One region of the Streptomyces sp. NBC_00448 genome, then DNA from elsewhere that is predicted to be linked to it. Evidence: riboswitches for the same ligand, from Rfam matches in the RefSeq annotation. Region 1 holds a riboswitch; the other holds the start of a gene.
What was found. A riboswitch is a leader RNA that binds a small molecule or an ion and turns the genes downstream of it on or off. The one in region 1 is predicted to bind thiamine pyrophosphate.
Positions count from the first base shown of each region.

Region 2: it holds a riboswitch for thiamine pyrophosphate, as region 1 does, so the genes downstream of both, thiO (glycine oxidase ThiO) here and OG370_RS31000 (thiamine ABC transporter substrate-binding protein) in region 1, are expected to answer to the same signal.

Region 1 is NZ_CP107913.1:7,160,697-7,165,493, reverse strand. Features, by position in the region: gene OG370_RS31005 (ABC transporter permease) at 1-1,277, opposite strand, end outside; gene OG370_RS31000 (thiamine ABC transporter substrate-binding protein) at 1,325-2,431, opposite strand; TPP riboswitch at 2,424-2,560, opposite strand; gene rlmN (23S rRNA (adenine(2503)-C(2))-methyltransferase RlmN) at 2,614-3,735, opposite strand; gene OG370_RS30990 (phosphatidate cytidylyltransferase) at 3,818-4,741, opposite strand.
Region 2 is NZ_CP107913.1:2,549,099-2,553,895, forward strand. Features, by position in the region: gene thiE (thiamine phosphate synthase) at 1-47, opposite strand, end outside; gene OG370_RS10815 (Rv2175c family DNA-binding protein) at 144-518, opposite strand; gene OG370_RS10820 (NAD(P)/FAD-dependent oxidoreductase) at 612-1,823, opposite strand; TPP riboswitch at 1,974-2,087, shown strand; gene thiO (glycine oxidase ThiO) at 2,083-3,246, shown strand; gene thiS (sulfur carrier protein ThiS) at 3,243-3,449, shown strand; gene OG370_RS10835 (thiazole synthase) at 3,452-4,273, shown strand; gene pknB (Stk1 family PASTA domain-containing Ser/Thr kinase) at 4,611-4,797, shown strand, end outside.

The sequences.
Region 1 (4,797 bases):
ACCAGCAGCCAGGAGTCGCGCAGGTCGAGCGGCGGCTTGTCGAGCGTGATCAGGAAGCCGAAGCCGACCGTGACCGCGGAGGTGCCCAGCGGCAGCATCAGCAGCCCGTCGAAGCCGCGCATCAGCCGCCCGCTGCGGCGGGTGAGCGCGGCCGCGGCCAGCCCGCCGACCAGCAGGGCGATGACGGTCGCGGCGGCGGCGTAGCGCAGCGAGTTCCAGACCGTGTGCAGCGGTGAGACGAGGAAGGTCCCGTCGGCGCTGGTGGAGCCGAGCGCGCGGTAGAAGGCGAAGCCGTAGCCGTTCGGGCCGTCGAGGGAGCGGGCCGCGAGCACGCCGAGCGGCAGCAGGATCAGCAGCGCGATCGACCCGAGGACGGCGGCGAGCAGCGTGCGTTCGCCCGCGCCGCGCGGGCGGTGCGCGGTGCCGGCCGGGTCGACCAGCCGCAGCGCGGACTCGCGGCGGCGGGCCGTCCACGCGTGCACGGCCAGGATCGCGACGACCGCGACGAGTTGGAGCAGGGTGAGCACGGCCGCGGTGGGCAGGTCGAAGATCTCTGCGGTCTCCCGGTAGATCTCGACCTCCAGGGTGGCGCGGGTGGGGCCGCCGAGGATCTGGATCACGCCGAAGGAGGTGAAGGTGAACAGGAAGACCATCACCGCGGCCGACGCGACGGAGGGGGCGAGGGCGGGCAGGGTGACGCGGCGCCAGGCGGCGAGGCGGCCCGCGCCGAGCATGCGGGCGGCCTCCTCCTGGCGCGGGTCGAGTTGCGCCCACAGGCCGCCGACGGTGCGGACGACCACGGCGTAGTTGAAGAAGACGTGCGCGATCAGGATCGCCCACACGGAGGTGTCCAGGCGTACGCCGAAGAGGCTGTCGGTGAAGCCGCCCTGCCCGAGCAGCGCGAGGAACGCCGAGCCGGCGACGACGGTCGGCAGCACGAACGGCACGGTGACCACGGCCCGCAGCAGCCGCTTGCCGGGGAAGTCCAGCCGGGCGAAGGCGTACGCGCCGGGCAGCGCGACCGCGAGGGTCAGCGCGGTGGACGCGCCGGCCTGCCAGCAGGTGAACCACAGCACGTGCCGTACCGAGCCGTCGCCGAGCACGTCGCCGATCCGGCCGAGCCGCCAGTGGCCGCCCGGGTGCAGGCCCCGGCCGACGATGGACGCCACCGGGTAGGCGAAGAAGGCGGCGAAGAACGCCAGCGGCAGGGCGGCCAGGGCTAGCCCGGTCGCGGTGCGGCGGCGCCCCGCCTTCCGGTTGGCAGGCCCTGCCTCCAGCTTGGCGGACCCTGCCTCCAGGTTGCCGGGCCCCGCCTTCCCGACGGCTACAGGACGATCGAGTTCCACGACTTCACCCAGTCGTCCCGCTTCGCGGCGATCTTGTCGGGCGCGAGCGTCGTCGGGTGCGGGACCTTCGCGCCGTACTTGGTGAACACCTCCGGCTCGGTGGCGCCCTTCACCACCGGGTCGACGTACATCTGGAGCGGCATGTCCTGCTGGAAGGTCCTGCTGAGCATGAAGTCGATGAACGCCTCGGCGCCCGCCGGGTTCTTCGCGCCGTGCAGCACTCCGGCGAACTCGATCTGGCGGAAGCAGGTGCCGGTGGCCACCCCGACGGGTGACTGCGCGGGCGGCGGGTTGACGCCGACCACCTCGGCGGGCGGGCTGGAGGCGTAGGAGACCACCAGCGGCTTGTCGCCCTTGGCCTTCTTCCCGGCGGCCGACCCGGAGAAGGCGCTGTCGTACGCCTGCTCCCAACTGTCGACGACCTGGACGCCGTTGGCCTTCAGCTTCTTCCAGTACGCCTGCCATCCCGCGTCGCCGTAGGTGGCGGCGGTGCCCAGCAGGAAGGCCAGGCCCGGCGAGGAGGTGGAGACGTTCTCGGTGACCAGCAGGTTCTTGTACTGCGGCTTGATCAGGTCGGCGAAGGTCTGCGGCGGCGCGAGGTGGTGGGAGGTGAAGTAGGCGCGGTCGTAGTTGACGCAGACGTCGCCGGAGTCGATCGGCGTCACCCGGTGCTTGCCCGCGTCGAGTTGGACGTCGGCGGGCACCTGGTCCAGGCCCTTGGCGGTGTAGGAGTCGAACAGGCCGTTGCCGAGGGCGCGGGAGAGCAGGGTGTTGTCGACGCCGAAGAAGACGTCGCCGCGCGGGTGGTCCTTGGTGAGGATGGCCTGATTGACCGCCGCGCCCGCGTCGCCGCCGCGCAGCACCTTGACGGTGTAGCCGGTCTCCTTGGTGAACTCCGCCATCACCGACTTGGAGGCCGCGAACGAGTCGTGGCTGACCAGGGTGACGGTCTTCGACGGCTTGCCGCCGGACGCCTTGCCGGAGCCGGAGTCGGACCCCGAGCCGCCGCAGCCGGCGAGGACGGTGGCGCCCGCGGTGGCGAGGACGAGCGCGCCCACGGCACGCCGACGAATGGTGCTCTTCACTGTGCTGACTCCCTACGCCGGTATGACCCGGATCAGGTGGGAGGGTCTGCGGCCTGGGCTTCTCGACGGTCTCGCCGTCGCCCCAGCCGCACTCTCAGCGCCGTCTCAGGCGCTCCCCTGTCGGATGTTCATTTGTCCAGATGTTCATTCAAGCGGTGCGACCAGCGCACCTGCGCACCGTATCAGCGCGCGGACGCGGCCAGCTGACCGCAGGCCCCGTCGATCTCCTGACCGCGGGTGTCCCGTACGGTCACGGGCACGCCGTGCGCCTGAAGGGCGGCCACGAACGCCCGCTCGTCCTCCGGGCGGGAGGCGGTCCACTTCGAGCCCGGGGTGGGGTTGAGCGGGATCAGGTTGACGTGCACCCGGTGGTTCTTGAGCAGCTTGCCGAGCCGGTCGGCACGCCACGCCTGGTCGTTCACGTCGCGGATCAGGGCGTACTCGATGGAGACGCGGCGGCCGGAGACGTCGGCGTAGTGCCAGGCGGCGTCCAGCACCTCGCGGACCTTCCAGCGGGTGTTGACCGGCACGAGGGTGTCGCGCAGTTCGTCGTCGGGGGCGTGCAGGGACACCGCGAGGCGGCACTTGAAGCCCTCGTCGGCGAACCGGTGCATCGCGGGGACCAGGCCGACCGTGGAGACGGTGATGCCGCGCTGGGACAGCCCGAGCCCGTCGGGCGCCGGGTCGGTGAGGCGGCGGATCGCGTCGATGACCCGGCGGTAGTTCGCCAGCGGCTCGCCCATGCCCATGAAGACGATGTTCGACAGCCGGTCCGGGGCGGCGCCGGGGCCCGCGCCGGGCACCTCGCCGTCGCGCAGCGCGCGCATCCCGGCGACGATCTGGTGCACGATCTCCGCGGTCGACAGGTTCCGGTCCAGACCCGCCTGGCCGGTGGCGCAGAACGGGCAGTTCATCCCGCAGCCCGCCTGCGACGAGATACACATCGTCACCCGGTCCGGGTACCGCATCAGCACCGACTCGACCAGGGTCCCGTCGAACAGCCGCCACAGCGTCTTGCGGGTCTCCCCGTCGTCACACGACGCGTGCCGCACCACCGTCATCAGCTCCGGCAGCAGATCTCCGGCCAGCTTGCCCCGCGCCCCGGCCGGAATGTCCGTCCAGGCCGCCGGGTCGTCCGCGTAGCGCGCGAAGTAGTGCTGCGACAACTGCTTGGCCCGGAACGGCTTCTCCCCCAGCTCCGCCACCGCCTCCCTCCGCTCCGCGGGCGACAGGTCGGCAAGATGCCGCGGCGGCTTCTTGGCCCCGCGCGGCACGGCAAACGTCAGTTCTCCGGGTACAGGCATGATGCCTACCAGTGTCGCAGACTCCGCGGAGTGCCCTGTTCGTACGGCCGGCGCCGTGCGAGGGCCGGGCGCGGGTGGGTGGTCAGCCCTGGCCGACGAAGGCCACGAGGAGGAGCCAGACGACCGGGGCGGTGGGGAGGAGGGAGTCGAGGCGGTCCATGATGCCGCCGTGGCCCGGGAGGAGGGTGCCCATGTCCTTGATGCCGAGGTCGCGCTTGATCATGGACTCGCCGAGGTCCCCGAGGGTGGCGCTGACGGCGGCGGCGAGGCCGAGCAGCAGGCCCTGCCACCAGCGGCCGTCGTCCACGAAGAACTGCATGAGCAGCGCGCCGGCCACCATGGCGAAGGAGATCGCGCCGAACAACCCCTCCCGGGTCTTGCCGGGGCTGATCCGGGGGGCGAGCTTGTGGCTGCCGAAGCGCCAGCCGACCGCGTAGGCGCCGGTGTCGCTGATCACGGTGAGCAGGAGGAACACCAGCACCCGGCGCGGGCCGTCGTCGGCGGCGAGCATCATGACGACGAAGGTGGCCAGGAAGGGCACGTAGAACGCGGCGAAGACGGCCGCGGTCACGTCGCGCAGGTAGTCCTCCGGCGGCTTGGCCATCCGCCAGACCAGGACCGCGAGCGCGGTCAGCGCCATCGCGATCCACGCGCCGTCGGCGCCCTTCAGGTACCCCGCGATCACCATGGCGGTGCCGCCGATCGCCAGCGGGATCAGCGGCGCCTGGATCTGCTTGCGCTCGGCGAGCCGGGAGGTCAGCTCCCACAGGCCGATCACCACCGCGACCACCACGATGCCGACGAACACCGCCTTGACGACGAAGAGCGCCGCGACCACCACCGCGCCGAGGCCGACGCCGACCCCTATCGCCGCCCGCAGGTCCCGGCCGGCGGACTTCTTCGCGGGCGCGGCCGGCGGCTCGGACCCGCCCGCTCCGGAACCGGGTCCGGGGCCCCGGCCCGGTGGCGGCGGGTCCTGGGGCGGCGAAGGGGGTGGCGGCGGCATGGTGGAGATCTTCCTCCTGACCCCGGGCTCCGTGGCGGAACCCGCCGCGTGACCGG
Region 2 (4,797 bases), 4.6 Mb from region 1:
TAGAGCCGCGCGTCGGCGAGGCGGGCGGACGCAGCTGGAGTGGGCATCGCGGGCTCCCGGGGTCGATGCGCCCCGGGCGGGCCGCCGCCGCGCACGTACGCGGGTGCGGTACGGGCGCGGCGGCGGCCCGCGGCGGGCGCGGGCTACACGGCGAGCGCCTGCGCGCGGCGCTTCACCTCGGTCCCGCGATTCTCGCGCAGCGCGTTGGCGGGGGTGCCGGGCAGGGTCGGGTCGGGCGTGAAGAGCCACTCGAGGGCCTCGTCGTCCGTGAACCCGTCGTCCTTCAGCAGCGTCAACGTGCCGGGCAGCCCCTTGACGATCTTTCCGTCTCCGATGAAGTCGCTCGGCACCATCAGGACCTTGTTCTCCCCGCGGCGAACCGCGATGAGCTGCCCTTCCTTGATCAGCGGTCGCATCCGGGTCACTTCGAGGCCGAGACGCTCCGCGACCTCGGGCAGGGTGAGCCAGGAGGGGACCAGAGCGTCAATGTGTGCGTCAACCGACGAGAAAACAGTCACGGGACAAGCCTGCCACCTGCGGCCGACAATCGCTCCCACCGCTGAGCCGTCACGGTAGTGGTGCCCGCCGTGTCGTTCCCGCGCCCGGGTCGGTCAGCGGGGCACCGCGGACTTCAGCGGCACCGCCGGGTCCGCGGCGAGCGCGGGGTCCGGCTCGAAGCCGGCCGCGATCAGCTTGCGGGCCTGTGCCATGTCCCGCGGCCGCCCCACCGCGAGGAGCGCCACCAGCACGCCGCGGCGCAGCCACAGCACCGACCAGGACGTGCCGGAGGGGTCCCCGCGGGTGAGCAACTGGTCGTCGTCCCGGTGGAATCCGGCGTACTGCACGAAGCGGCCGAACTGCTCGGACCAGAAGTACGGCACCGGGTCGTACGCCTCCTCGCCGCCGAGGAGGTTCGCGGCGGCGGTGCGCGGTCCCTGGACGGCGTTGTCCCAGTGGTGGATGAGCAGGCGCCGGTTGTAGCGGGCCGAGGGGAAGGACGCGCAGTCGCCGACCGCGAAGACGTCGGCCGCGGTCGTCCGCAGCCGCTCGTCGGCCCGTACCGCGCCCTGCGGGTCCAGGGTCACCCCGGAGCCGGCCAGCCAGCCCGTGGAGGGACGGGCGCCGACCCCGACCACCACCGCGCCGGCCGCCAGCCGGCTGCCGTCGGCGAGCACCACCCCGCCCGCCTCGACCGCGGCCACCGGCGTGCCGGTCCGCAGGGTGACGCCCGCTTCGTCGTACCAGCCGGTCATGTGTGCGGTGACGGAGGCGGGCAGCACCCCGGCGAGGGGGCGGTCGGCCGCCTCCACGACCGTCACCTCGCAGCCGGCCTGCCGGGCCGCCGTCGCGAACTCGGCGCCGATCCAGCCGGCGCCGACCACCACGACGTGCTCGCGCCGGTCGAGTACGGGGCGCAGCGCGGCGGCGTCGTCCAGGGTGCGCAGCGGGTGCACGCCGGGCAGGCCGGCCGTGCCGGGCAGGGCCACCGCGTACGCGCCGGTCGCCAGCACGAGCGCGTCGTAGTCCACCCGCCCGGTGTCGGTGATCAGTTCGTGCCGCTCGGCGCGCAACGCCTGCGCGTGCACGCCCAGCCGCAGGTCCACGTCGAGCGCGGCGAAGTCGACGTCGAAGTGCACGTCGGTGAGGGCGCCGCCCTCCGCGCCGAGCAGCACCGCCTTGGACAGCGGCGGGCGGTCGTACGGCAGGTGCGGCTCGTCTCCCAACAGGGTGATCCGGCCGCGCCAGCCCTGCCGGCGCAGCTCGACGGCCGTCTGCACGCCGGCCATGCCGGCTCCCACGATCACTGCGTGACGCTCGCTCACCGGGCCACGTTAACCCGTCGGTGCCGCGCCGGACGCCCGCCCCGTCCGAGCCGCGGACCTGCTTCGCCCTCGACGCGGCGGCGGACGGGGGCGGTCGGGCGGCGGACGGGGGCGGCGTCCGGGCCGGGGCCCTCCGCTAAGCTGACCGGCAAGCGAGATCGCGGGAGCCCGGACGGACCGGGCTGAGAGGGTGGCTGGTCGGCCGCCGACCGTACGAACCTGATCCGGGTCATGCCGGCGAAGGGAGCAGCCGAGACTCATGCGTACCCGAACAACGGACGTCCTCGTCGTGGGGGGCGGCATCATCGGGCTGGTGACGGCGTGGCGCGCCGCCCAGCGCGGGCTGGCCACGGTGGTGGCCGACCCGTCCCCCGGCGGCGGAGCCGCCCACGTCGCGGCGGGCATGCTCGCCGCGGTGACGGAGTTGCAGTACGGCGAGCAGACGCTGCTCGACCTGAACCTGGCGTCGGCCGCGCGCTACCCGGACTTCGTCGCGGAGTTGACCGCGGCCACCGGCCTGGACACCGGCTACCGCCCGTGCGGCACCCTCGCGGTGGCGCTGGACGCGGACGACCGGGCGGACCTGCGCGACCTGCACGCGTTCCAGACCTCGCTCGGGCTTGCCGCGCAGTGGCTGAGCGGGCGGGACTGCCGCCGGCTGGAGCCGCTGCTGGCCCCGGGGGTGCGCGGCGGCCTGCGGGTGGACGGCGACCACCAGGTCGACCCGCGCCGGCTGGCCGCGGCGCTGCTGCGGGCCGCGCGGGCCGCGGGCGTGGAGTTCGTACGGGCGAAGGCGGTGCGGGTGGAGTGCGCCGGCGACCGGGTCACCGGCGCGGAACTCGCCGACGGCACAAGGGTGTCGGCGGGCCGTACCGTACTGGCCGCGGGCTGCGAGAGCGGCCGGCTGCCGGGGCTGCCGGAGGACGCGCTGCCGCCGGTGCGGCCGGTGAAGGGGCAGATCCTGCGGCTGCGGGTGCCGGCCGCGCGGGCGCCGTTCCTGTCGCGCACGGTCCGCGCGGTGGTCCGCGGCAGCCACGTCTACCTGGTGCCGCGGGAGAACGGCGAGCTGGTACTCGGCGCGACCAGCGAGGAGTTCGGCTGGGACACCGCGGTGACCGCCGGCGGGGCGTACCAACTCCTGCGGGACGCACACGAGTTGGTACCCGGAATCACCGAACTCCCGCTCACCGAGACGCTGGCGGGACTGCGGCCCGGCTCCCCCGACAACGCGCCCCTGCTCGGGCCGTCCGAGCTGGACGGCCTGCTGCTCGCCACCGGGCACCACCGCAACGGTGTGCTGCTCACCCCGATCACCGGGGACGTGCTGGGCCACGCCCTGGACACCGGCGAACTTCCCGACTACGCCAGGCCGTTCGGGGCCGGCCGGTTCGCGGCGACCGCGCGTGAGGAGCAGGCGGTATGACGATCAGCGTGCTCGTCAACGGGGAGCGGCGCACCCTCGACGAACCGATCGAACTCGGCGCCCTCGTGGCGCGGTTCACCACGGCGCCCTCCGGGGTGGCCGCCGCTCTCAACGAGACCGTCGTTCCGCGCTCGCGCTGGGCGGCGACCCCGCTGGCCGAAGGCGACCGGGTGGAGATCCTCACCGCGGTACAGGGAGGCTGACCGTGACGACATCGGTGAAGTCCGCGGGGACGGCCGATCCGCTGCGGATCGGGGACGCCGTGTTCGGGTCCCGGCTGATCATGGGGACCGGCGGGGCGCCCAGTCTCGACGTGCTGGAGCAGGCGCTCCTCGCGTCCGGTACGGAGTTGACGACCGTCGCGATGCGGCGGCTGGACCCGACCGCGAAGGGTTCGGTGCTGTCGGTGCTGGACCGGCACGGTATCCGGGTGCTGCCGAACACGGCCGGGTGCTTCACCGCGGGCGAGGCCGTCCTCACCGCGCGGCTGGCCCGGGAGGCGCTGGGCACCGACTGGGTCAAGCTCGAAGTGATCGCGGACGAGTGGACGTTGCTGCCCGATCCGGTCGAACTCCTCGACGCCGCGGAGACGTTGGTGGACGACGGGTTCACGGTGCTGCCGTACACCAACGACGATCCCGTGCTCGCCCGCAAGTTGGAGGATGTCGGGTGCGCGGCGATCATGCCGCTCGGCGCGCCGATCGGGTCCGGGCTCGGCATTCGCAACCCGCACAATTTTCGGCTCATCGTGGAGCGCGCGTCGGTGCCCGTCATCCTCGACGCCGGTGCCGGCACCGCTTCCGACGCGGCATTGGCGATGGAACTCGGGTGCGACGCCGTCATGCTCGCGTCTGCGGTCACCCGGGCGCAGCGGCCCGCGCTCATGGCCGCGGCCATGCGGCACGCGGTCGCCGGCGGCCGGCTCGCCCACCGTGCCGGCCGCATCCCCCGCAGGTACGGTGCCCTCGCTTCCTCCCCGACCGACGGTGCCCCCACCTTCGGGGCGCCCCCCGACTCCCCGTCCTGACGGTCCCCGTCCCGCTCCCGGGTGCGGCCCCCACGGCTCCCCGCCGCCAGGGTTGCGGCCCGCTCCCGGCCGCGCCCCGGTGGTGGGTTGCGCGCGCAGTTCCTCGCGCCCCTTGCGGGTGACCGTCCTCCCGCGAAAGGAGCCGCACACACCCAGGGGCGCTGGGGGCACCTCCCAGGCGAAGCTCTGGGGGAGGAACTGCCCGCGCAACCGGCCACCGGGGCGCACCCGGGGACGAGGGGGAACCCCCGCGGCGGGGAGCCGTACCGTCACAACCGCGTAGCGAACCGCGCGGGTCACGTCGAACCACGCAAAGCGCCTCGTAGAATCGGTGGCCGTGGACACCAGCGTGCAGGACCCGCTTGTCGGGCAGATGCTCGACGGGCGCTACCTGGTCGAGGGGCGCATCGCCGTCGGGGGGATGGCGACGGTCTACCGTGCCATGGACACCCGGCTGGACCGGGAACTCGCACTGAAGGTCATGCACCCGCGGCTGGCCGAGGACGCTGTTTTCGTGGAGCGCT